DNA from 4 places in the Streptomyces sp. NBC_01334 genome. Region 1 is predicted to be linked to each of the others. Evidence: riboswitches for the same ligand, from Rfam matches in the RefSeq annotation. Region 1 holds a riboswitch; each other region holds the start of a gene.
What was found. A riboswitch is a leader RNA that binds a small molecule or an ion and turns the genes downstream of it on or off. The one in region 1 is predicted to bind S-adenosylmethionine.

Region 1 (5,637 bases):
CCGCCTGGTCCAGGATCGCGATCGCGGACGACGGAGCGGAGCGGCGGGTCGCCAGCCCGTGGATGCGCAGCACCTCGGCGACCTGCTCACCGATGCGTTTGACGGGGTTGAGGGACACCGTCGGGTCCTGCGGCACCAGACCGATCCGTGCGCCGCGTACGGTACGCAACTCCCGCTCCGACAACGCGGTGAGGTCGTGCCGGCCGAAGCGGACGGTACCGGCGTCGATGCCGCCGTTGGCCGCCAGCAGCCGGGTGATCGCGTGCGCGGTCGTGCTCTTCCCGGAACCCGACTCGCCGACCACCGCGGTGACCTGTCCCGGCCATACGTCGAGGTCCACGCCCCGCACCGCGCGCACGGTCCCGCCACGCGTGCGATACGACACGGACAGACCCCGCACTTCCAGCAACGCGGGCTCGCCCGCTGAGGCCGCGTCGGTTGCGGCCTCACCGGCGGCGGGCCTGTCGGTGGCGGACTTGCCCGTCGTGACCGCGCTGTCGGCAGCGACCTGGTCGAATGCGGTCTGGTCCGCCGTGGCCTTGCCCGTCGCGGTTCTGTCGGCTGCGGTCTCGGCCGTCGCGGCCTCGCTCGTCGTGGGGTGACCGGTCGCGCCGTGGCCGGACACGGCCTGGTCGGTCGCGGACTCGTCGGTCGCGGACTCGTGGGTCGCGGACTGGTGGGTCACGGCTTCTTCCGTCACGGGTACGTCCGTCTCGGGTTCGTTCGTCGTGGGGCCGGTCATCGCTGTCGGGACCATTCGCCGTCCAGCGCCCGCGCGATGCGGTTGGTGGCGAGGCCGGTCGCCGCGATCGCCAGTCCGGGCAGCGCGGTGAGCCACCAGGCGTTGGCCAGGTAGTTGCGCCCGTCGGAGATCAAGGTGCCCCATTCCGGCGCCGGTGGGGGCGCCCCGTAGCCGAGGAAGCTCAGCGACGACACGGCGAGGATGGCGGCGCCGAACTCGAGGGTGGCGAGCACGATCACCGGGCCCGCCGCGTTGGGCAGGACGTGCCGGCCCAGCACCGAGTACCAGCGGGCCCCGCAGGAGCGCGAGGCCTCGACGAAGACCGCCTGCCGCACCCGCAGCACCTCCGCGCGGGTCACCCGGGCGAAGCCGGCCACGCTGGCGATGCCGACCGCGACGGCCACCTTCACCGTTCCGTAGCCCAGCGCGGTGACCAGGGCCAGGGACAGGAACAGCGACGGGATCGACAGCAGTACGTCGACGAAACGCATCAGCACGTCCTCGACCCAGCGGCCGACGAACCCGGCGACCAGGCCGATGAGGCCGCCGACCACGAACGCGAACCCCACGGCGATCAGGGTCGCCTTCAGCGACAGCTGGGCACCGTGCACCACCCGCGAGAACACGTCACGCCCCAGCTCGTCGGTGCCGAACCAGTGCCCGCTGCCGGGGCCTCGGAAGTTCTCCGCGGGCACCCCGTGCAGCGGGTCCTGCGAGGTGAACAGCCCTGGCCAGAACGCGGCCAGCACCACCAGCACCAGCACCAGGACCGAGGCCAGCAGCCCGGGTCGGCGCAGCAGGAACAGCAGGAACCGTCGCGGGCCGACACCGCGTCCGGCGCTCGCGGGGCCCGGGTCGGCCCCGGGATCCACCGGCCGGGCCAGGCCGGCCGCGGCTTCGACCGGTCCGACCGCTTCGGCAGTTCCTGCCGCTCCGGCGGCTCCGGCGGTGACATCGTCGGCAAGTGTCCGGCTCATGCGGGACGCACCTTCCTGCTCGCCGCCACCACGATCCGCGGGTCGAGCAGCGGGTAGACGAGATCGACGATCAGATTGGCCGCCACGAAGATCAGCGCCCCGAACACCACGACCCCCTGGACCAGCGGGATGTCCTGGACCGTGACCGCGGCGGCGGTCACCCGGCCCAGACCGTCGCGGGAGAACACCGTCTCGACGACGACCGAACCGGCGATCAGCTGGCCGGCCAGCAGTCCGACGACCGTCATCGCCGGCAGCGAGGCGTTGCGCAGCGCGTGCCGCAGATGAATGCGCAGTCGGCCGGCGCCCTTGGCCCGGGCGGTCTCCACATAGGCCTGGTCCAGCGCCGTGAGCAGGCTCTTGGCCAGCACCTGCGCCACCAGGGCGCCGGTCGGGACCGCCAGCGTCACTGCGGGCAGCACCAGGCCCCGCAGCCCGTCGTTGCCGAACGCCGGGAACAGCCTCGTCCGGAAGGAGAACAGCTCGACGAGTACCAGCCCGACCCAGAACGTGGGCACCGACACCCCCAGCGGCGGTAGCGACAGCAGCAGCTGTCGCAACCAGCGCCGGGTGGTGTAGGTCGCCAGCACCGCAAGCCCGCCGCCGAGGAAGACCGCGAGGAGCAGTGCCGCCCCGGTCAGCTGGAGGGTCTGCGGCAGCGCGTCGGCCAGCGTCGAGGTCACCGGTCGGCCGGTGGACACCGAGTCGCCGAAGTCGCCGCGCACCGCCCTGCCGAGATAGTCGGCGTACTGCGCGAGAACCGGCTTGTCGAAGCCGTACTCGTGCCGCAGCGCCGCGAGTTGGGCCGGATCGACCTGACCTGTGTCCGCTCCCGCTCCGGCCATCGCAGAGACGGGGTCACCGGGCAGGTAGTCCAGCACGAGGAAGGACACCGTGTAGGCCGCCCAGAGCACCCCGAGGGCCTGCGCGAGTCGCTTGACCACATAGAGACGCATGCCGGCCGCTATCCGACCCAGGTGTCGTGCAGCTGGATCCGGCTGGAGGCCTCGAAGTCGAGGTTGTGCACCTTCTTAGCCACCCCCAGCTGGGTCTGAAGCTCCACCACGGGGACGACGTAGGCGTTCTGCACGATCAACTGCTGTGCCTGGGTGACGAGTTGCTTGCGCTTCGCCGCGTCGGTCGTCGCGGCCTGCTGAGTCAGCGCGGTGTCCAGCGGGCCGGCCGGCAGGTGGTAGAAGTTGGCCAGCAGAGTGGAGTACGAGCTGCGCAGGATGTCCGGGTCGGCGCGGGTCACGTTGCCCCACACCGCGTCGAAGTCACCGGACTGTAGGGTCGGGGAGAACTGGGCGATCTGGAGCTGCTTGAGCACCACCTCGACACCGACGGCCTTGAGCTGCTGCTGGATCAGTTCCAGCGCGGGCTGGTTGGTGGCCGCGTTGGCGAACCACTTGACGGTCAGGCTCAGCTTCTTGCCGTCCTTGGCCCGGACGCCGTCGCTGCCCGCCTTCCAACCGGCGGATTCCAGTAGGGACTTCGCCTTGGCTGCGTCGAAGGTCAGGTCGGAGCCGAGGTCGGTGTAGTCCGGTGTGGTGTGCGCCAGGATGCTGGTCGCCGCCTCGGTGCCGGTCGGGAACACGGCGTCGACGATCTGCTGCCGGTCGATGGCGAACAGGATCGCCTGGCGTACCTTCGCGTCCTTGAAGAGCGGCCGGGAGTTGTTGAGCCCCAGGTTGAACACCACGCCCGGGTTGGCCCGCGCCTGGAGGTTCACCGCGCCGCCCTTGAGCGCCGCCTCGTTGGCCCTGCCGACGCTGCCGATCGCGTCCACCTGGCCGGACTGGAGGCTGCCGGTGCGCACGCCCGCCTCGGGCACCACCTTGAACACCAGCTTGTCCAGGTAGGCCTCGCCCTGCTTGGTCCACAGGGAGGAACCCCAGGCGTACTTGGCGCGCTTGGCCAGGGTGATCGACTGGTTCTGCACATAGCCGTTCAGCACGAACGGCCCGGATCCGACCACTCCCTTGCTGCACTTCTCCTGCGGGCTCCTGCGCACGCTCGCCGACGACTCGATCCCCAGCGAGTGCGTGGCCGTGGCCTGGAGGAACTGCGCGTTGGGCTGCTTGAACTTCACCCGCACCGTGAGCGGGTCCACGGCGGTGGTGCTCTCCACACCGCTCAGGTACCCCTGGGCGAGTGTGGCGAGGGCGCCGAGCTTCGGCACCGCGTCGAAGTTGTCCTTGACCACCTGCGCGGTGAGCGGTGTCCCGTCGCTGAAGGTCACCCCTGATCTCAGGTGGAACGTGAACGTCGTGGTGTCCGCGCTGACGTCCCAGCTCTTCGCGAGCCACGGCACGATCTTGCCGGTCTTGGGGTCCTGGTCGGTCAGGGAGTCCACGACCTGACGCAGTGAGTAGATGGTGTCGTTGCTGCCCACCTGCTGCGGATCCACGCAGCCGGCGTCGGAACCCACCGCGAAGGTCAGGGTGCCACCCGACTTGGGGCTGCCGCCCTCGCCGCTCGAGCTGCCGCTGCCGCTCGACGAGCAGGCGCTGAGCAGAAGGCTGCCGGTCACGAGTGCGGCGAGCGCCGCCCACCGGGGGGTACGGGAATCCGGATGCGCTGTCACGGGATGGTTCTCCTACTCCAAGGTCACCGCGCGCATGCCGGTGCGGAACGCGGCATGGCGATGCGCGGAGGGTGCCGGCCACGCACGGGCCGGCACTGCTCAGAACTGTTCAGGGGGAGGGGGTGTCGACGACCGGGTCGATGGCGACGTCGACGACGGCGTGACCGCGCTGTGTGCGAGGGTCAGCCTGCGGGGTGGGGCGTGATCAGCCCTGACACAGACAGCTGGCGGAGCGCTGCAGGTCGATGTGGCGCCTGCGCGAGAAACCGGAGAACAGTTCCGCGGTCGCGATCGAGGCACTCAGGTTGCCGCTGTGCCGCACGCTGGTCCTCCACATCTCAGGCCCCTGGAACGGGGCCACGCGCTTGCAGGGTCGGTGACCCTGCCGGGCTTTCACCTGGAGCACCCCACCGCGGAGGAGGGTTGCCGGTCAGCTAGCCAGGGCTTGATGCTGACACTCAATGCCGGGGTCGATCTTACGGAGTACTGACATTATCCGTCAATATCGGTAGGAGAGTTGAACGGCTCCGCCGCACCGGCCCGGACGGCGGGTGCGGCGGAGCGGCGTCAGCGCGCGCCGGCCGCCCGTGCGGTGGGGAGGGCAGCGGCGTGGCCGCTACGGCTTGCGGGCGAGGCCGCCGTGTTCGCCGATCACGTCGGGGGCGGGGGAGGTGGCCTCCGGGCGCCAGAGGGGGACCGAGACGACTCCGGGCTCCAGGAGCTCCAGGCCGTCGAAGTACGCCGTGATCTCGTCGACGGAGCGCAGGTTGTACGGGACGGCGCCGCTTTCGTTGTAGGCGTCCTGGGCCTCTTCGAAGACCGGGTCGATGCCCCGCGAACCGTCGTTGACGGAGAGGTAGCTGCCGGACGGCAGTGCCGCCATCAGGCTGTTGACGATGGAACGGGCCTGGTCGTGGTCGGCGACGTGGCCCAGGATGTTGCTGAGGATGAGCGCGGTGGGACGGCTGAAGTCCAGCGTCTCCGCGGCGCTCGCCAGGATGCGCTCCGGGTCCAGCACGTCGGCGTCGACGTAGGAGGTCGCGCCCTCCGCGGTGGAGTAGAGCAGGGCGCGGGCGTGGGCCAGGACCAGCGGGTCGTTGTCGACGTAGACGATCCGCGTCTCGGGGGCGAGACGCTGGGCGACCTCGTGGGTGTTCTCGGCGGTAGGCAGGCCGGTTCCGACGTCCAGGAACTGCCGTATGCCCGCCTCGGAGACCAGGTACGTGATGTTGCGGCGCAGGAAGGCGCGGCTGCTGCGCGCGATGGTGACGATGCCGGGGAACACGGCGGTGTAGGCGTCACCGGCCTGCTCGTCGACGGGGTAGTTGTCC
Region 2 (5,637 bases), 6.2 Mb from region 1:
TTGCGTGACGATCCCGCCAATTCGGGCAATAAACCTGGAACTTCGACGTTTAGGACAGCCGCTTCAGAAGTACCGCGGAAGCCACCGGTCGGGCACCCGCCTTGGCGATCCCGTCGGCCACCTCACGGTCGGTCGAGACGACGATGACCGGCCGGCCCGGCGGCTCGGCCCGCACCAGCTGACGGATCAGCTCGTCGGCCGTGACACCCGGCTTGGAGAACAGCACCCGCACCCCGCGCGGCGGCGCGAGCAGCACCGGAGCGGCCAGCTCGGCCCCGTCGAAGACACAGGTGACCTCGGCGCCGGTCTGCGCGGCGAGCTGCGAGAGTTGCCCGAGGAGCCTGAGCCGCTGCTTCTCCAACGGCATCTGCGGATAGCCGGTCTTGGTGACGTTGTAGCCGTCGACGACGAGATGGGCCTGGGGCAGCGCGAGCAACTGGTCGAGAATGGCCGGATCGTTCTCCGACAGAGCACGCGTGGCGATGTCCTTCGGGGTCATTCGTCCCGGTTCGACCGCGTCGACGGTTGCCGCCGGACGCACCGACACCGGCGGCAACGCCAGTTCCCGCCGCAGCCCTTGGGCCGCGTCGAGCACCGTGTCCAGCAGCAGCCGCACCCGCATGTCCTCGACGCTGCGCCCCTCGCGCGCCGCCCGCCGGGTGGCCTCCAGCGCCGCCTCCACCTCGCCGAGCCGCGCCTTCAGCCGCCGGGTCTCGCTCTCCGCGGCCGACACCTGGGTCTGCCCCTCGGCGCGCACGGTCTCCAGCTCGCCGCGCACCTTGCGCAGCGCGGCCTCGCCCCGCTTCACGTCGCTGAGGGCCGAACGCAGCTTGCGATGGAGCGATTCCGCTTCCTTCTTCGCGGCGTCCAGTTCGGCGCGCAGCCCCTCGGTGCCCGCCCGGGACTGCTCACGGGCCCGGTCGAGCTCCTCGCGCAGCCGCTCCAGTTCGGCCCGGCTCTCCTCGCCGGCCCGCTCGGCGTCCGCCCGCTGGGCCTCCTCACCGGCCGCGGTGACCAGTTTCACCCAGCCGGTGGGCCGCAGCACATAGGCCGCGGCCGCCACTTCGTGCGGGTCCGCGGCCGGGGTCGGCGAGCCGGAGTCGAGAGCGCCGGCGAGTTCCGGCTGGGCCTCTCTGAACTTCTCGGCGATGCGCTGCCGGAAGAGCGGATCGGTCTCCAGCGCGGCGGCCATCGCGTTGCCCGCGAACTTCGCCCGCCGGTTCGGTGCGAACCGGGCGTACTGCCGCAACTGGACGGGCAGTTCGCCGACGGTCAGCCCGCCGAAGCCGTCGGAGACGATCTGTACGACCCTGCGCCGCACGCCGTCCGGCAGCGGACGGTCGAGCATCTCGGCGGCGCCGTCGCCCGGCCCCCCGCCTGCGCTCTCCACCATCCGTCACACCCCAATACTGTGCGGGCCTCCCCCACTCTCGGCTTCGCTCGAGCGGGGGGACCCCCATCGTCAGGAACCGGCGCCCGGCCGATCCACGAGTTCCACCTGGTCCACGGCGTTGCACCAGCGGCACCGCACCGACTCGATGGTCTCACTGACCACCTCGCGCTCCTCGACCTTCGGCTCACCGGCGAGGTCGAGGTGCACGTACTCGACGACCTTCGACGAGCGCGTCACGTCGAACCGCGTGAGGTTGCCGCAGAGCGTGCAGCGCCACCGCGTCGCGGCGGTCGGCAGGGGAACCGTCATCGTGGCTATCCGCTTCCTTCTAGTGTCGTGCTTCCGGTTGCCGGGGTCGGGCCGGAGGCTCCCCCGCGCGTATGGCTCGTAACCCTACGGCCTGGCGGGTACTCGCCGCCCATCCGTCCACGGCGGCGAGGCGGTCCGGACGAGTGCGTCCGATTACGTCATGCTTTGTTCTCATGATCGGCGACTGGAACGGGACGGTCGGCAGGGTGGTCCGCAACCGCCCGGCGCCGGTGACCTACACACTGATCGCCCTGTGCTGCCTGATCTTCCTGATCGGGCCCGCCTCGGGCTTCAATCCGGCGTACGGCTCCGGCGACGAGCTGCTGGCGGCGCAGCGCGCCTACTTCCGGCGCTGGGGCGTGGTGCCCGGCGAGCTCTTCGAGGGCGCGCCACGGGCCGCCCTGACCCCGGCCACGGCCCTCTTCGTCCACGGCAGCTGGGTGCATCTGCTGGGCAACATGCTCTTCCTCTACGTCTTCGGGACGATGACCGAGGACCGGATGGGCCGCGTCGAGTTCACGCTCTTCTACCTCGGCTGCGGCTACCTGGCCCTGATGGGCTACGCCGCCGCCAACGCCGAGTCGTCGCAGTCCCTGGTCGGCGCCTCCGGGGCGATCTCCGCGGTCCTCGGCGCGTTTCTGTACCTGTTCCCCCGGGCGCGGGTCACCAGTCTCCTGCCGTTCCTGTTCTTCCTGCCGCTGCGCTTCCCCGCGTGGGTCGTGCTGCCCTTCTGGGCCGCCCTGCAGTGGGTGGCGGCGGGGCGGGCCGCCCAGGGGCCGGGGGTGGCCTATCTGGCGCACCTGGTGGGCTTCGGCCTGGGGCTCCTCTACGCGTGGGCCCGTTCCGGGAAGAAGCAAGGCCCGAAGGGTGGCCTCGAAGGGGCGGCGGCGGGTGACGGGCGGGCGACTAGAGTGAAGCCCGCCCCAGCTCCGGCCCCCGAGGGAGAGAACCAGCCGTGATCACCGCGATCGTCCTCATCAAGACCAGCGTGGACCGGATTCCCGAGATCGCGGAGCGGATCGCTTCGCTGGACTCCGTCAGCGAGGTCTTCTCCGTCACCGGGACGTACGACCTGATCGCCATGGTGCGGGTCAAGGAGCACGAGGACCTGGCGGAGGTCATCCCGGGCAGCATCAGCAAGATCCCCGGGGTGGAGGGCACGGACACGCACGTCGCCTTCCGCACCTACTCGCAGCACGACCTGGAGGCGGCGTTCGCGATCGGGCTGGACTCCTGACCGGCTGAACACCGCCTCCGGCGGACCGTCGCTCAGACCGCGGGCACGCAGCGGCCGTCTTCCGTCCGGTACTGCCACTGCGCACCCTCGCTCACCAGTTCGCGCACCGCGTTCACGAAGCGCTCCACGTGCTCGTCCGGGGTTCCCGCGCCGAAGCTCACCCGGATCGCGTTGAGGGACTTCTCGCCGGGAGCCGCCTCGGGGGCGCCGCACTCGCCCTGGTTCCGGGGGTCGCTGCCCAGCAGGGTACGGACCAGGGGGTGGGCGCAGAAGAGGCCGTCGCGGACCCCGATGCCGTACTCGGCGGAGAGGGCGGCGGCGAAGTGGGAGCTGTTCCAGCCCTCGACGACGAAGGAGATCACGCCGACCCGCGGCGCGTCGTCCCCGAACAGGGACAGCACCTTCACCTGCGGGACCTCGGCCAGACCGGCCCGCACCTTCGCGATCAGGTACTCCTCCCGGGCGACCAGGCTGTCGAAGCCCGCCTCGGTGAGGGCCTTGCACGCCGAGGCGATGGAGTAGGCGCCGATCACGTTCGGGGAGCCGGCCTCGTGGCGGGCGGCGCTCTCGTGCCACTCCACGTCCACTCCCCCGTCCTCGCGCCGCGTGACCTTGCGGCTGGCGCCGCCGCCCGCGAGGTACGGGTCGGCCGCCACCAGCCAGTCGGCGCGGCCGGCCAGCACGCCGGAACCGAAGGGCGCGTACAGCTTGTGACCGGAGAAGGCGATCCAGTCGACGTCGAGCTCCTGCACGGAGACCGGGTGGTGCGGGGCCAGCTGGGCCGCGTCCAGGACGATCCGGGCGCCGTGGGCGTGCGCGGCGGCCGCCAGCTCGCGTACCGGCCACAGCTCGCCGGTGACGTTCGAGGCGCCGGTGACGCAGACCAGGGCCGGGCCGTGGGGGTCACGGTCGGCGAGGGCCCGCTCCAGCGTCTCGACGGCCTGGCGCGGGGTGCGCGGGGCGTTCAGGTAGGTGACCCGGGCGTCCTGCCAGGGCAGCAGCGAGGCGTGGTGCTCGGTCTCGAAGACGAAGACCTGGCAGCCGGCCGGGAGGGCCCGAGCCAGCAGGTTGAGGGAGTCCGTCGTCGAGCGGGTGAAGACCAGCTGGTCGTCGGGGCGGCAGTCCAGGAACTCGGCCACCGTCCTGCGGGCGTTCTCGAAGAGGTCCGTGGAGAGCTGCGAGAGGTAGCCGGCGCCCCGGTGGACGCTGCCGTAGTACGGGGCGTAGGCCGCCACGTCGTCCCAGACGCGCTGGAGGGCGGGGGCGCTGGCCGCGTAGTCGAGCGCCGCGTAGGTGACCTCGCCGCCCGTCACGAGCGGGACCGTGACATCCCGGCCGAGAACGGGCAGCGGGGCACAAACGGTACGGGCGGCGGCAGCGGTGGAGACAGACATGGCGAACTCCCGTGAGAGGCAAGGGGGAACCACCGTGCGAGCGGGCATGGCTCGAGCACGGAGGAAGGTGAAAGGGGTGTGCGGAGGCGGGGCTCTACGCCCTATCGCATTCGCTTGCTCACGGAAGGCTCCCTCGAACGACCAGGACCCCTGGCGGTACTCACTCAGAAGAGTGCGAGGGGTCCGCGCTTGCCGTAGACCTCGCTGCCTACGACCTGGTCTTCACCCGGGGCACCCCGCCACGGACGGAGGGTTGCCGGACAGTCGGCCGGGGCCTCATGACTGTCACTCATGACCTGATACAGGAACGTACGTGAAGTGATCGCCGTCCCGCAACCCGTGTCCGGATCGCGGGACGGCCTTCAGCGGTGAGGCGTCACGCCTGGGTGGCGGCGACCCAGCGGTCCAGCGCCCGCTTGGCCGCACCCGAGTCGATCGACTCGGCCGCCTTGTCCATGCCGTCGCGCAGTTGCCCGGCAAGGGTTCCGGAGCCCGGCTCCAGGGCCACCAGCGCCGCCGCCGAGTTCAGCAGCACGGCGTCCCGCACCGGTCCCGTCTCGCCCTCCAGAAGGCGGCGGGCGACCTCCGCGTTGTACGACGGGTCCCCGCCCCGCAGAGCCTCGACCGGGACCAGCTCGAGCCCGACGTCACGCGGGTCGAAGGTCTCCTCGGTGACCTTGCCGTCGCGGACGACCCACACGTGGGACGTGGCGGTCGTGGTCAGCTCGTCGAGACCGTCGTCGCCCCGGAAGACCAGGGAGGAGTTGCCGCGCTCGGCGAAGACGCCCGCGACGACCGGCGCCATCCGCGGGTCCGCGACCCCGACCGCCTGGGCCCGCACCTTGGCGGGGTTGGTCAGCGGGCCGAGCACGTTGAACACCGTGCGGATACCCAACTGGCCGCGCGCGGCGCCCACATGACGCAGCGCCGGGTGGAACTTGATCGCGAAGCAGAAGGTGATCCCGGCCTCCTGGGCCACCTCGGCCACCCGCCGCGGGGTCAGCTCCAGATTGACGCCGAGCTTCTCCAGGACGTCGGAGGCGCCGGACGCGGAGGACGCCGCCCGGTTGCCGTGCTTGACGACCGTGGCGCCCGAGCCGGCCACGACGATCGCCGACATCGTGGAGATGTTGACCGTCTTCGCGCCGTCACCGCCGGTGCCGACGATGTCGACGGTCCGGCCGGGCACCTCGATCAGGTTGGCGTGCTCGTACATCGCCCGGACGAGTCCGTTGATCTCCGCGACGGTCTCGCCCTTGGCCCGCAGCGCCACCACGAACCCGGCGATCTGCGCGTCGGTCGCC
Region 3 (5,637 bases), 770 kb from region 1:
CGTACCGCTCTCGCCCACCACCCGCACGTGCTCGCCTTCGCCGAGGAGCGCGCGCCGGGCGTACGGGCGCTGCCGACGGAGAAGGGACATGGCGATGAGTGAGGCTTCGGACACCGCACTGCTGCTCGTACGGGTCGTGCTCGGTGTGGTGATGCTGGCGCACGGCTGGAACCACTGGCGCGGCGGAGGCGGCATAACCGGTACCGCCGGCTGGTTCGGCGGGCTCGGACTCACCCGCCCGAGACTCCAGGCATGGCTCAGCGTCCTCACCGAACTCGGCGCGGGCGTGCTGCTGTTGGCGGGATTCCTGACCTCACTGGCCTGCGCGGCGGTGCTGTCCGTGATGCTGGTCGCGGGCCTGCTGGCACACCGCCGCAACGGCTTCTTCGTGTTCAAGGAGGGCTACGAGTACGTCCTCGTCCTGGGCGTCCTCGCGGTGGCGCTGGGGGCGTGGGGGCCGGGGGAGTACGCGGTGGACGAGGCCGCGGACATCGGGGTGACCGGATGGACGGGCGCCGGTGTGGTGCTCGGGGTGGGTGTCGTCGCGACGGCCGGGCTGCTGGCCGTGTTCTGGCGACCCCGGCAGGAGAGTTGAGGGGGGGCGCCCCGTGCGCGTCGGCTTCATCGGACTGGGCGGCCAGGGAGCGCCGATGGCCCGCCGGATCGTCGAGGCGGGCTTCGTGACCACCCTGTGGGCCAGACGGCCCGCCGCCCTCGACCCCTTCGCCGGCACCGCCGCCGGGACCGCCGGCTCACCGGCCGAACTGGCCGCCGCCAGCGACCTGGTGTGCCTGTGCGTGGTGGCCGACGCGGATGTGGAGCAGGTCGCCTCCGGCGTACTGGAGGGACTGCGGCCCGGCGGGGTGATCGCCGTGCACTCCACCGTCCACCCCGACACGTGCCGCCGTCTCGCCCAACGCGCCGCGAAGCAAGGCGTGTCCGTGCTGGACGCCCCGGTCAGCGGTGGCGGACGGGCCGCCGAACAGGGCACCCTGCTGGTCATGGCGGGCGGGGACCCGGAGGTGTTCGCCTCCTGCCGCCCGGTGTTCGCCACCTACGGCGACCCGGTCGTCCACCTGGGTCCCGTCGGTGCGGGTCAGGTCGCCAAACTGCTCAACAACACCCTGTTCACCGCCCAGTTGGCCCTGGCGGCCGACACCCTCGCGCTCGGTGGGGCCCTGGGCCTGGATCCGGCGGCCCTCGGCCGTGTCCTGCCGAGCGGCAGCGCCGCCAGTTTCGCGCTGGAGCGGGTCGCCGACGCGGGCGGCACCCTCGACCGCATCGGCGCCCACGCGGGCGGGCTGCTCGCCAAGGACGTACGCCTGCTGGGCGAGGTCGCCGACGCGGCGGGCCGGACCGCTACGGGCCCGGTCCGAGACGCCGCCCGCGCCGCCCTGGACGCCATGGGGAGGTGAGGAAGACCGTCGCACCCGGCCGGGCACGCCCCCTCCCTCGCCCCGCCGGGGCGGTCGTCCGTCCGTACGCGGGTACCCGTCCCACTGCGGAAAGGGGCGCACCGCGCTGTCGGCACGGTGTGCGGAGATCCTCGAAGCCGCGCTGGAGGATTCCGCCGCCCGCGGCTTCGAGGGCACCTCGGTCGACGCGGTCGCCGAGGAGAGGGAGCTCCGCGCCATGGCGTCGTCGCGCGGGCCCGGATCCCCCGGCACCGGCCCCGCGCCCCCGGTGACCGGCTCGCCGCAGCCACCGACACCACCCGGTGATCGTCGTCCGGGCCCCTAGAGCGCCACGGGCGCCGTCGAGTGCGGCGGAGTCCTTGGTGCCCGGCGCGCGGACCCCGGCCGGGCCACCCCGACGGAGGCCCGGGCGGGCTCATCGGCACACGGTACGTGTGACGCCGCCGCCACCCTCGAACTGCCCTGCACCGCCTCCGGGACACTCCCGCGGGTGGCGCCGGTACTCACCTGGTGGACGCCCCCTTGACGGGGGCTCGAGGCGGATCGACACTCGATTCGGGAATCCTAGTGAACGGGTAGGGAAACAATGGGGCGACTGGAGCCGACACTCGGCCGAGCGGGCCGTACGGCGTGTTCGTCACCCCTTCTCACCTCCCGCCGTCACATCGACCTGAAGCGCGTCTGCAGCGCCATCAGGTTCCAGGACTGAGCCGGGCCCGTCCCCGCGCCGAACCGCACCGGCGGTGTCCCGCGGACGCGGCCGCACCCGGCACGTGCGGACGAGGTCCGCACCTCCCTCTTCGACGTCGCATCCGCCGCGCGCACGTCCCGTGTGCGTCCCGCCCCCGGGGAGAGTCATGTCCGTCACACCACTGGCCGCCCACCCGTCCACCCGGCCCGCCGCCGCCTTCCGGGGCCGGATCGGCAGGGACGCGCGCAGCGGCCACTACGCGGTGCCGCGCCGTTACCGCCTCCATCTGGCGGCGGCCGACCCCGACTGTCTGCGCATCGCCGTCACCCACAGCCTCCTCGGCCTGGACAAGGCCTGCCCGGTCACCTTCCTGCCCGCCGTCCCGGACTGCCCCGACGGAGGCCACTCCGCGCTGCGTCCGCTGTACGACGCCAGCGCGCACCGGTACACCGGACCCGCCCTCGCCCCCGTGCTCAGCGACGACTGGTCCGGGCGCATCGTCAGCAGCCACGGCCCCGACATCGCCCGGGACCTGGCCCGGCACTTCGGCGGCGGCCGGCCCACCCTGTACCCGTGCGGCCAGGTATCCCAGATCGAGGCCGTCGAGCGGATGTGCGCCCAGGGCATCGAGGAGGCCGCCCAGCGCGCCGGAGCGGCCGACGCCGAGGAGGCGGAGCGCACCGCCGCCCTCGACACGCTGCTCACCACGCTCGGGGTGCTGGAGCGAGGGCTCGGTGCCCACGAGTACCTGATCAGCGATCAGATCACCGCTGCCGACGTCGAGTTGTGGGTCGCCCTGGTCCAACTCGACACCGTGCACCGCTACCACCTGGACGCGGGGGCCGTGCACCGCATCGCCGACCACCCCGCGCTGTGGGCCTACGCCCGCCGGCTGGCCGCTCGTCCGGCCTTCGGCGCCCACCTCGACCTGGACGCCATCGCCCGCCGCCACCACGCCCGTTGCCAGGGCCTGGAGGCCGCCGGCGCCGCTGTCCAGATCCTGGACTGGGAGACCCACGCGGAAGCCGGTGCGGCGGTCCGACCGCAGGTCAACCGGCCCTGACCCGGTCCATCCACCGGACCGCCGTTGACATTCGTTCGGGCAACTGTCTTACTTACGGCCCAGAACGGTCATGAGCGTCAGCGACAAGCCCTGGCTAGCTGACCGGCAACCCTCGCTCCGCGGTGGGGTGCCCCAGGTGACGACCGGACCGACGTTTCGGTAATGACGTATCGGTAAGCGCGAGGGCCCCTCAGGGGCCGGAACAGTGATGGAGACGGACATGTACGCAGCTCATCGGACGGCGCCCCGTCGCCCCCGGGGCTGCGTACGGCCGTACCTCGACATCCTCGTCGCCAACCGCGCCGTCGATCTCCTGCGCGTGAACAGCGCACTGTGTACCGCACCGGGCCGTGCCCGCTGTCGGGGCTGAACGAACCCCTCGCACCGCAGCCCCGCCTCCGCGTTCCTGACGAACACCGCCCGAGCGGTGTGCCGTTGTCCGCCCCACCCCGGTCTCCTGTACGCATCCGTGCGCCATGCCCTGTTCGCGCCCGCGGAGCGGTTCCCGCCGCCCCGCCGAAGCGCGTCCGGCCACGCACGTCCGCCGTGACCCGGGGTGTCCCACTCCCGCCGGAGCCCCTCATGAGTGAACCCCCAGGCGCCGTGACCCTCGCCGAGCCCGCACCCGCCATCGACGTCCCGTCGGAGAAGCTCACCGCCCAGCGCGTCCAGCCGCTGCGCAAGCCCGGCCGCTGGATCGCCACCGCCGTGGCCCTGGTCCTGGTGGCGCAGTTCACGCACGGACTGATCTCCAACCCCTTCTACCAGTGGGACCGCTTCGGCTACTGGTTCCTGCGGCCGGTCATCCTCGACGGACTGCTGATCACCCTCGAAGTGGCCGCCTACAGCGCGGTGCTGGGCCTCCTCGGCGGCATCCTGCTCGCCCTCGCCCGGCTCTCGAAGAGCCCGGTGCTGCGCGCGGTCAGCTGGACCTACGTGTGGGCGCTGCGCTCCATCCCGCTGATCGTGGTGCTGCTCTTCCTCTACAACTTCAGCGCCCTGTACCAGACCCTGAGCGTGGGGGTCCCCTTCGGCCCGGCGTTCTTCCGCTTCGACGAGTCCCGGCTGGCCACCGACATGGTGATCGCCGTCGTCGGCCTCAGCCTCAACGAGGCGGCCTACGCCGCCGAAGTGGTCCGCGGCGGCATCCTCTCCGTCGACCAGGGCCAGCACGAGGCGGCCGCCGCCCTCGGCCTGCCCAAGCGCTACCAGTTCTGGAAGATCGTCTTCCCGCAGGCCCTGCGGTCGATCACGCCGAACTACGTCAACCAGCTGATCGGCCTGGTCAAGTCCACCTCGCTGGTCTTCTACGTGTCGCTGCTCGACCTGTTCGGCACCGCGCAGACCATGGGCGCCACCTATCCCGGCGACATCGTGCCGCTGCTGCTGGTCGTCACCGTCTGGTACCTGATCCTGACCAGCCTCGTCTCCGTCGTCCAGTTCTACGTCGAGCGCTACTACGCCCGGGGCGCCACGCGTTCCCTGCCGCCGACGCCGCTTCAGAAACTGCGGACCGGTCTCACCGACCTGCGGGCCCGCATCCGCCGGGAGGCCGCCGTATGACCACCGAGACCGTGCAGAGCGCCGACACCGCCGGGATCGTGCCCGCCGCCGTCGAGGTGCACGACGTGCACAAGTGGTACGGCGCCCACCGGGTCCTGGACGGTGTGAGCCTGACCGTGCGGCCCGGCGAGGTCACCGTGATCCTCGGCCCGTCCGGCTCCGGCAAGTCCACCCTGCTGCGGGTCATCAACCACCTGGAGAAGCCCGAGATCGGCTACGTCAGCGTCAACGGCGAGCTGATCGGCGTCCGCCGCAACGGCGACCGGCTGCGCGAGCTGAGCGAACGGGCCATCCTGACCCAGCGCGGCCGGATCGGCTTCGTCTTCCAGAACTTCAATCTCTTCCCGCACCTGACCGTGCTGGACAACGTCGCCGCCGCGCCCACCGCCACCGGGCGACTCGCCAAGTCCGCCGCCCTGGAACTGGCCCGCGAACTCCTGGACCGGGTGGGCCTCGCCGACAAGGCCGCCGCCTATCCCCGGCAGCTCTCCGGCGGCCAGCAGCAGCGCGTCGCCATCGCGCGCGCCCTCGCGCTGCGCCCCGGCGTCATCCTCTTCGACGAGCCCACCTCCGCCCTCGACCCCGAGCTCGTGGGAGAGGTCCTCGCCGTCATCAAGGACCTGGCGACCAGCGGCACCACGCTCGTCATCGTCACCCACGAGGTCGGCTTCGCCCGTGAGGTCGCCGACCGGGTCGTCTTCATCGACGACGGGAAGATCGTCGAGCAGGGCCCGCCCGGCGAGGTCCTCGACGCACCGCAGCACGAGCGGACCCGGGACTTCCTCAGCAAGGTGCTCTGACACCGAAGCACCCCACGACCTCCCCCCACGCCACCACCCTCTCGCCCAGTCACATCAGTCACAAAGGACGGCCATGTCTGCCCACTTCACCCGACGCAGCCTGCT
Region 4 (5,637 bases), 4.5 Mb from region 1:
CGCCGGCGGCTACGTTGCGCAGGCCTTCCTTGACCAGGGCCTGGGCGAGGACGGTCGCGGTGGTCGTACCGTCACCGGCGACGTCGTCCGTCTTCTTGGCGACTTCCTTGACCAGCTCGGCGCCGATCTTCTCGTACGGGTCCTCGAGCTCGATCTCCTTGGCGATGGAAACACCATCGTTGGTGATCGTGGGTGCGCCCCACTTCTTCTCGAGGACGACGTTGCGGCCCTTGGGGCCGAGCGTCACCTTCACGGCGTCCGCGAGCTGGTTCATGCCGCGCTCGAGGCCGCGCCGTGCCTCCTCGTCGAACGCGATGATCTTGGCCATGTGAAGTGGTCCTCCCGGACTGGGGTGGATTGCTCCGGACCGCGCTGGCGCCCGCGACGGACGGCTCGCCGGCCTCGTGGTTCCTTGCCCCACCTGGCCTGCGGGCCTCACCGACCCGGTCCTCGTTGTCACTCTCACCTTCAGAGTGCTAACGCCAATGATTAGCACTCGACCCATGAGAGTGCAAGCGCCTCCACCGGACCCGTGCCCTTCCGGACACCCCTCGCGGACGGCTCGCCGACGCCTCGCGGACGCCCCCGGACAGACCGAAGGGCTCGCCCCCCGTGGAGGTGCGAGCCCTTCGTCAGTTGTACAGAAGAACGACGCTTTCAGTCGGCGCGTGCTTCAGCCGGTCGCGAGCCGGACCATGTCCGCCTGCGGCCCCTTCTGACCCTGCGAGATCTCGAAATCGACCCGCTGACCCTCTTCCAGGGTGCGGTAGCCGTCCATCTGAATCGCGCTGTAGTGGACGAAAACATCCGCACCACCGTCGACCGCGATGAAGCCGTACCCCTTCTCCGCGTTGAACCATTTGACGGTGCCCTGAGCCATGCCTAACTCCCCTATTACTGGCCCTTGCACGGATCCACACTTCGCGGATCCGGGTCAGACCTCACCCCCCGGTTGGCTTGGGGGCGTGCGCCGGAACGCGTCGACCGCGGCTGAATGTATCTGTCCAACTGCCGTCTGCAACAGGTCAGTCGGACGAGAATTCCGGACGCATGGGATCCGGAATGTGGCGAGAATTCGCCTGAATTAAGGGCAAGTCGGGCCCTACATAAGCCACAAAAGCCACGAAAGAGGCGCACACATTGGCTGCTTCTTGTCGGGCGCGAGGCAGAAATCAAAGGCTCCGGATCCGGTGATCCGGACCGGGTTCCCCAACTGTACCGCGCTCAACCACACTGAATTGCCCCCTCCGCTTCTATCGCGGAGAGGGCAATTCGATGAACACTCGGTAATCGCTGTTACCGACGGTTACTACCGATGGGTACTGAACTACGGTCAGCCACCTGCGACGGCCGGGATGATCGAGACGCCGGCGCCGTCCGGGGTCGCCGTCTCCAGCCCCTGCTCGAAGCGGACGTCGTCGTCGTTCACGTACACGTTGACGAACCGACGCAGCTTGCCCTGGTCGTCCAGGACCCGGGCGGCGATGCCGGTGTGGTTCTTCTCCAGGTCGGCGATGACCTCACCGAGGGTCGCCCCCTCGGCCTTCACCTCGGCCTGGCCGCCGGTGTAGGTGCGCAGGATGGTGGGGATGCGGACGTTGACGCTCATGTCTGGTGGTCTCCGGTCGGGTAGTCGGCCTCAGGGACGCGGGGCTGTCTGGATCGTGCGACTGCCGCCGCGTGGGCGCGGCCGGCCCACGCCGGCCCGCAGCACACATACGGTCTTACAGCGGAGCGCCCCGCTCATGACGCGAGGCCGGCCTCGCGGAAGGAGTCGAGGTTGGGACGGATGGTCGCGGTCAGCCCGGTGCCGGCCACCGCGTCCAGGGTCTTCAGTCCGTCGCCCGTGTTGAGGACGACGGTCGTCCTGGTCGGGTCGAGAAGGCCGTTCTCGATCAGCTTGCGCGTCACGCCCACCGTCACACCACCGGCGGTCTCCGCGAAGATGCCCTCGGTGCGCGCCAGCAGCTTGATCGCGTCGACGACCTGCTCGTCGTTCACGTCCTCCACCGCGCCGCCGGTGCGCCGCGCGATGTCGAGGACGTACGGACCGTCCGCGGGGTTGCCGATGGCCAGCGACTTGGCGATGGTGTTCGGCTTCTGGGGGCGGACCACGTCGTGCCCGGCCTTGTAGGCCACGGACACCGGGGAGCAGCCCTCGGCCTGCGCGCCGAAGATCTTGTACGGCTTGTCCTCGACCAGCCCGAGCTTGATCAGCTCCTGGAGGCCCTTGTCGATCTTCGTGAGCTGGGAGCCGGAGGCGATCGGCACGACCAGCTGGTCCGGCAGCCGCCAGCCGAGCTGCTCACAGATCTCGTACGCCAGCGTCTTGGAACCCTCGGCGTAGTACGGCCGCAGGTTGACGTTGACGAAGCCCCAGCCCTCGCCCGCCGAGTCGCCGATGAGCTCGGAGCAGAAGCGGTTGACGTCGTCGTAGTTGCCCTCGATGCCGACGAGCTCGCCGCCGTAGATCGCGGCCATGACGACCTTGCCCTGCTCCAGGTCGTGCGGGATGAACACGCAGGACCGGAAGCCCGCCCGGGCGGCGGCGGCGCCGACGGCACCGGCCAGGTTGCCCGTGGAGGAGCAGGAGAGAGTGGTGAAGCCGAACGCGCGGGCGGCCTCGATGGCCTGGGCGACGACGCGGTCCTTGAAGGAGTGCGTCGGGTTGCCGGAGTCGTCCTTGACGAAGAGCTTGCCGGCGTCGACACCCAGTTCACGGGCGAGGTTGTCGGCCTGGACGAGCTTGGTCCAACCGGGGTTGATGTTGGGCTTGTCGGCCACGTCCGCGGGGACGGGCAGCAGCGGCGCGTAGCGCCAGATGTTCGCGGGCCCCGCCTCGATGCGCTTGCGGAGCTCCTCCGTGTCGTAGGAGGAGAAGTCGTAGGCGATCTCGAGCGGGCCGAAACACTCCTCGCAGGCGAAGACCGGGCCGAGGGGCACGCGGTGGCCGCACTCGCGGCAGGTCAACGCCGCGGCCGGACCGAGGTCGACAGCAGAGGACGTCGTAGAGTCGGTGGTGCTTGCAACAGTCTGCGCAGCCATGTGAGGCGAGGCCCTTTCTCCTCATCTTCCTCACGACGCATCTCGCCGTGAGACGGATTTGGCACCTTCCCGAGCCGGGAGCCTCGCGAAGCGATCACCACGTGGATCAGTGATCGTTACGAGACCGGCTGGAGGGTTGCCGGGGCTTCATCGGGCCGTATCCCTCTGCCCCTCTGGATGAGCGGTATGAAGTTGTGAACGGGGGGCGACCTCGGACATGCGATGGTCATCCGCGTTGTTCAAGACTGTAACCGAAGGCCAGGACAGTTGAGATAGTCGTCCGAACCGCGAGATGGATCACACGGTCACCTCCTGTGCACCCGGTGTGATCACGACAGTGAGGAGCCGCAGACTGTGCTTCGAGAAACTGAGCGCTGGCTGGCCACCCGCTCCTGGTCCGTGACCGATCGTCCGCTCCACCGGATCCTGGCCGCCAAGCGCGCCACGAACCAGTCGGTGTCCGTCGTCCTGCCCGCGCTGAACGAGGAGGAGACGGTCGGTGACATCGTCGCGGTCATCCGTCACGACCTCATGCACCAGGTCCCGCTCGTCGACGAGATCGTCGTCGTCGACTCGGGATCGACCGACCGTACGTCCGAGGTGGCCGCGGCGGCCGGCGCGCGGGTCGTCCACCGGGACGACATCCTGCCGCGGATACCGGCCGTGCCCGGCAAGGGCGAGGTCCTGTGGCGCTCCCTGCTGGTCACCACCGGGGACATCGTCTGTTTCATCGACGCCGATCTGAGGGAGTTCTCCTCGGACTTCGTCTCGGGGATCGTCGGCCCGCTGCTCACCGACCCCGGGGTGGATCTGGTCAAGGGCATGTACGACCGCCCGCTGGGCGGCGCGGCCGGCCAGGGCGGCAGGGTCACCGAGCTGATGGCCCGCCCGCTGCTCAACATGCACTGGCCGCAGCTGGCCGGGTTCGTGCAGCCGCTCGGCGGCGAGTACGCGGCCCGCCGCGGTCTGCTGGAGCAGCTGCCCTTCCCCGTCGGCTACGGCGTGGAGCTGGGCATGCTGGTGGACGCCCTGCACCTGGTGGGCCTGGACGCCCTCGCCCAGGTCGACATCGGCGTGCGCAAGCACCGTCACCAGGACGGGCAGGCGTTGGGCCGGATGGCGGCGGCCATCTACCGCACCGCCCAGCTCCGGCTGGCCCGCGGGCACCTGATCCGCCCGTCCCTGACCCAGTTCGAACGGAGCGCGGACGGCTTCGAGCCGCGCACGTACTCCGTGGACACCGAGGAACGGCCGCCGATGGCGGAGATCGCGGAGTACGCGACCCGCAAGGTCGCGTAACGCGTCGGACGGGCCGTATACGGCGATAGCGCCGATAACGGCGATATACGGCCAGATACGGCCCGTCCACACAGCGCGACCGTACGTTTGAGCGTTTCCCGACCGGGCTAGGTTGAGGCGTATGGCTTCCACGCACGACACTGCCGCCCCGGCCGCCGAGGTGCTGGTCGCGTCCAACCGCGGCCCGGTCTCCTACGAAGTACGCGAGGACGGCTCGCTGCACGCGAAACGCGGCGGCGGCGGGCTGGTCTCCGGTCTGTCGGCCATCGGACCCGAGGCGGGCGCCCTCTGGGTGTGCTCGGCACTCTCCGACGGCGACCGGGAGGCGGTCCGGCGCGGCGTCGGCGAGGAGGGCGTGCGCATGCTGGCCGTTCCGGCCGACGTGCACGCCGACGCGTACAACGGCATCGCCAACTCCGTGCTGTGGTTCGTCCACCACCTGCTCTACCAGACGCCGCTGGAGCCCGCCTTCGACGCGGAGTTCCGCCGCCAGTGGGCGTCGTACGAGGCCTACAACCGGGCGTTCGCGGAGGCGCTGGCCGAGGAGGCGGCGGACGGGGCGGCGGTCCTCGTGCAGGACTACCACCTGTGTCTGGTGCCGGGGATGCTGCGTGAGCTGCGCCCGGACCTGCGCATCGGCCACTTCTCGCACACGCCGTGGGCGCCGGTGGACTACTTCGCGCTGCTGCCGGGGGACATCCGCGAGCAGCTGCTGCACGGCATGCTCGGCGCGGACCGCCTGGGCTTCCTCACCCGGCGCTGGGCGGACGCGTTCACCGCGTGCTGTACGGAGTTCGCCGGCGGTCCCGGCAAGACGCAGATCGGCGTGCACGGTCTCGGCGCCGACGCCGACTTCCTGCGCGAGCGCTCGCACCGGCCGGACGTCGACGAGCGCTTGGCGGCGCTGCGCGCGGAGATCGGCGAGGGCCGCAAGGCGATCGTCCGCGTCGACCGCACCGAGTTGTCCAAGAACATCGTGCGCGGGCTCCTGGCCTACCGACAGCTGCTCGACGACCACCCGGAGTGGCGCGAACGGGTCGTCCACGTGGCCTTCGCCTACCCCTCCCGCCAGGACCTCGCCGTCTACCGCGACTACATGGCCGAGGTGCAGCGCCTGTCCGAGAAGATCAACGACGCCTACGGCACGCCCGGCTGGACCCCGGTCCTGCTCAACCTCAAGGACGACTTCGCCCGCTCCCTCGCGGCCTACCGGCTGGCCGACGTGGCCCTGGTGAACCCGATCCGCGACGGCATGAACCTGGTCGCCAAGGAGGTCCCGGTCGTCTCCGACGA

Region 2: it holds a riboswitch for S-adenosylmethionine, as region 1 does, so the genes downstream of both, OG736_RS13150 (aminotransferase class V-fold PLP-dependent enzyme) here and OG736_RS40465 (putative leader peptide) in region 1, are expected to answer to the same signal.
Region 3: it holds a riboswitch for S-adenosylmethionine, as region 1 does, so the genes downstream of both, OG736_RS37110 (amino acid ABC transporter permease) here and OG736_RS40465 (putative leader peptide) in region 1, are expected to answer to the same signal.
Region 4: it holds a riboswitch for S-adenosylmethionine, as region 1 does, so the genes downstream of both, thrC (threonine synthase) here and OG736_RS40465 (putative leader peptide) in region 1, are expected to answer to the same signal.

What each region holds. Positions count from the first base shown of each region.
Region 1 covers NZ_CP130718.1:9,092,820-9,098,456, forward strand. Annotated here, with positions in the region: gene OG736_RS40445 (dipeptide ABC transporter ATP-binding protein) at 1-700, opposite strand, end outside; gene OG736_RS40450 (ABC transporter permease) at 739-1,719, opposite strand; gene OG736_RS40455 (ABC transporter permease) at 1,716-2,675, opposite strand; gene OG736_RS40460 (ABC transporter substrate-binding protein) at 2,684-4,306, opposite strand; gene OG736_RS40465 (putative leader peptide) at 4,512-4,643, opposite strand; SAM riboswitch class IV at 4,663-4,772, opposite strand; gene OG736_RS40470 (SAM-dependent methyltransferase) at 4,923-5,637, opposite strand, start outside.
Region 2 covers NZ_CP130718.1:2,885,120-2,890,756, forward strand. Annotated here, with positions in the region: gene OG736_RS13130 (NYN domain-containing protein) at 50-1,393, opposite strand; gene OG736_RS13135 (hypothetical protein) at 1,463-1,702, opposite strand; gene OG736_RS13140 (rhomboid family intramembrane serine protease) at 1,876-2,661, shown strand; gene OG736_RS13145 (Lrp/AsnC family transcriptional regulator) at 2,658-2,939, shown strand; gene OG736_RS13150 (aminotransferase class V-fold PLP-dependent enzyme) at 2,972-4,333, opposite strand; SAM riboswitch class IV at 4,514-4,630, opposite strand; gene trpD (anthranilate phosphoribosyltransferase) at 4,710-5,637, opposite strand, start outside.
Region 3 covers NZ_CP130718.1:8,319,335-8,324,971, forward strand. Annotated here, with positions in the region: gene OG736_RS37090 (hypothetical protein) at 1-102, shown strand, start outside; gene OG736_RS37095 (DoxX family protein) at 95-595, shown strand; gene OG736_RS37100 (NAD(P)-dependent oxidoreductase) at 609-1,415, shown strand; gene OG736_RS37105 (glutathione S-transferase C-terminal domain-containing protein) at 2,273-3,169, shown strand; SAM riboswitch class IV at 3,236-3,355, shown strand; gene OG736_RS37110 (amino acid ABC transporter permease) at 3,752-4,732, shown strand; gene OG736_RS37115 (amino acid ABC transporter ATP-binding protein) at 4,729-5,532, shown strand; gene OG736_RS37120 (transporter substrate-binding domain-containing protein) at 5,606-5,637, shown strand, end outside.
Region 4 covers NZ_CP130718.1:4,581,982-4,587,618, forward strand. Annotated here, with positions in the region: gene groL (chaperonin GroEL) at 1-328, opposite strand, end outside; gene OG736_RS20400 (cold-shock protein) at 674-880, opposite strand; gene OG736_RS20405 (ubiquitin-like small modifier protein 1) at 1,334-1,609, opposite strand; gene thrC (threonine synthase) at 1,744-3,045, opposite strand; SAM riboswitch class I at 3,064-3,229, opposite strand; gene OG736_RS20415 (glucosyl-3-phosphoglycerate synthase) at 3,400-4,344, shown strand; gene OG736_RS20420 (alpha,alpha-trehalose-phosphate synthase (UDP-forming)) at 4,466-5,637, shown strand, end outside.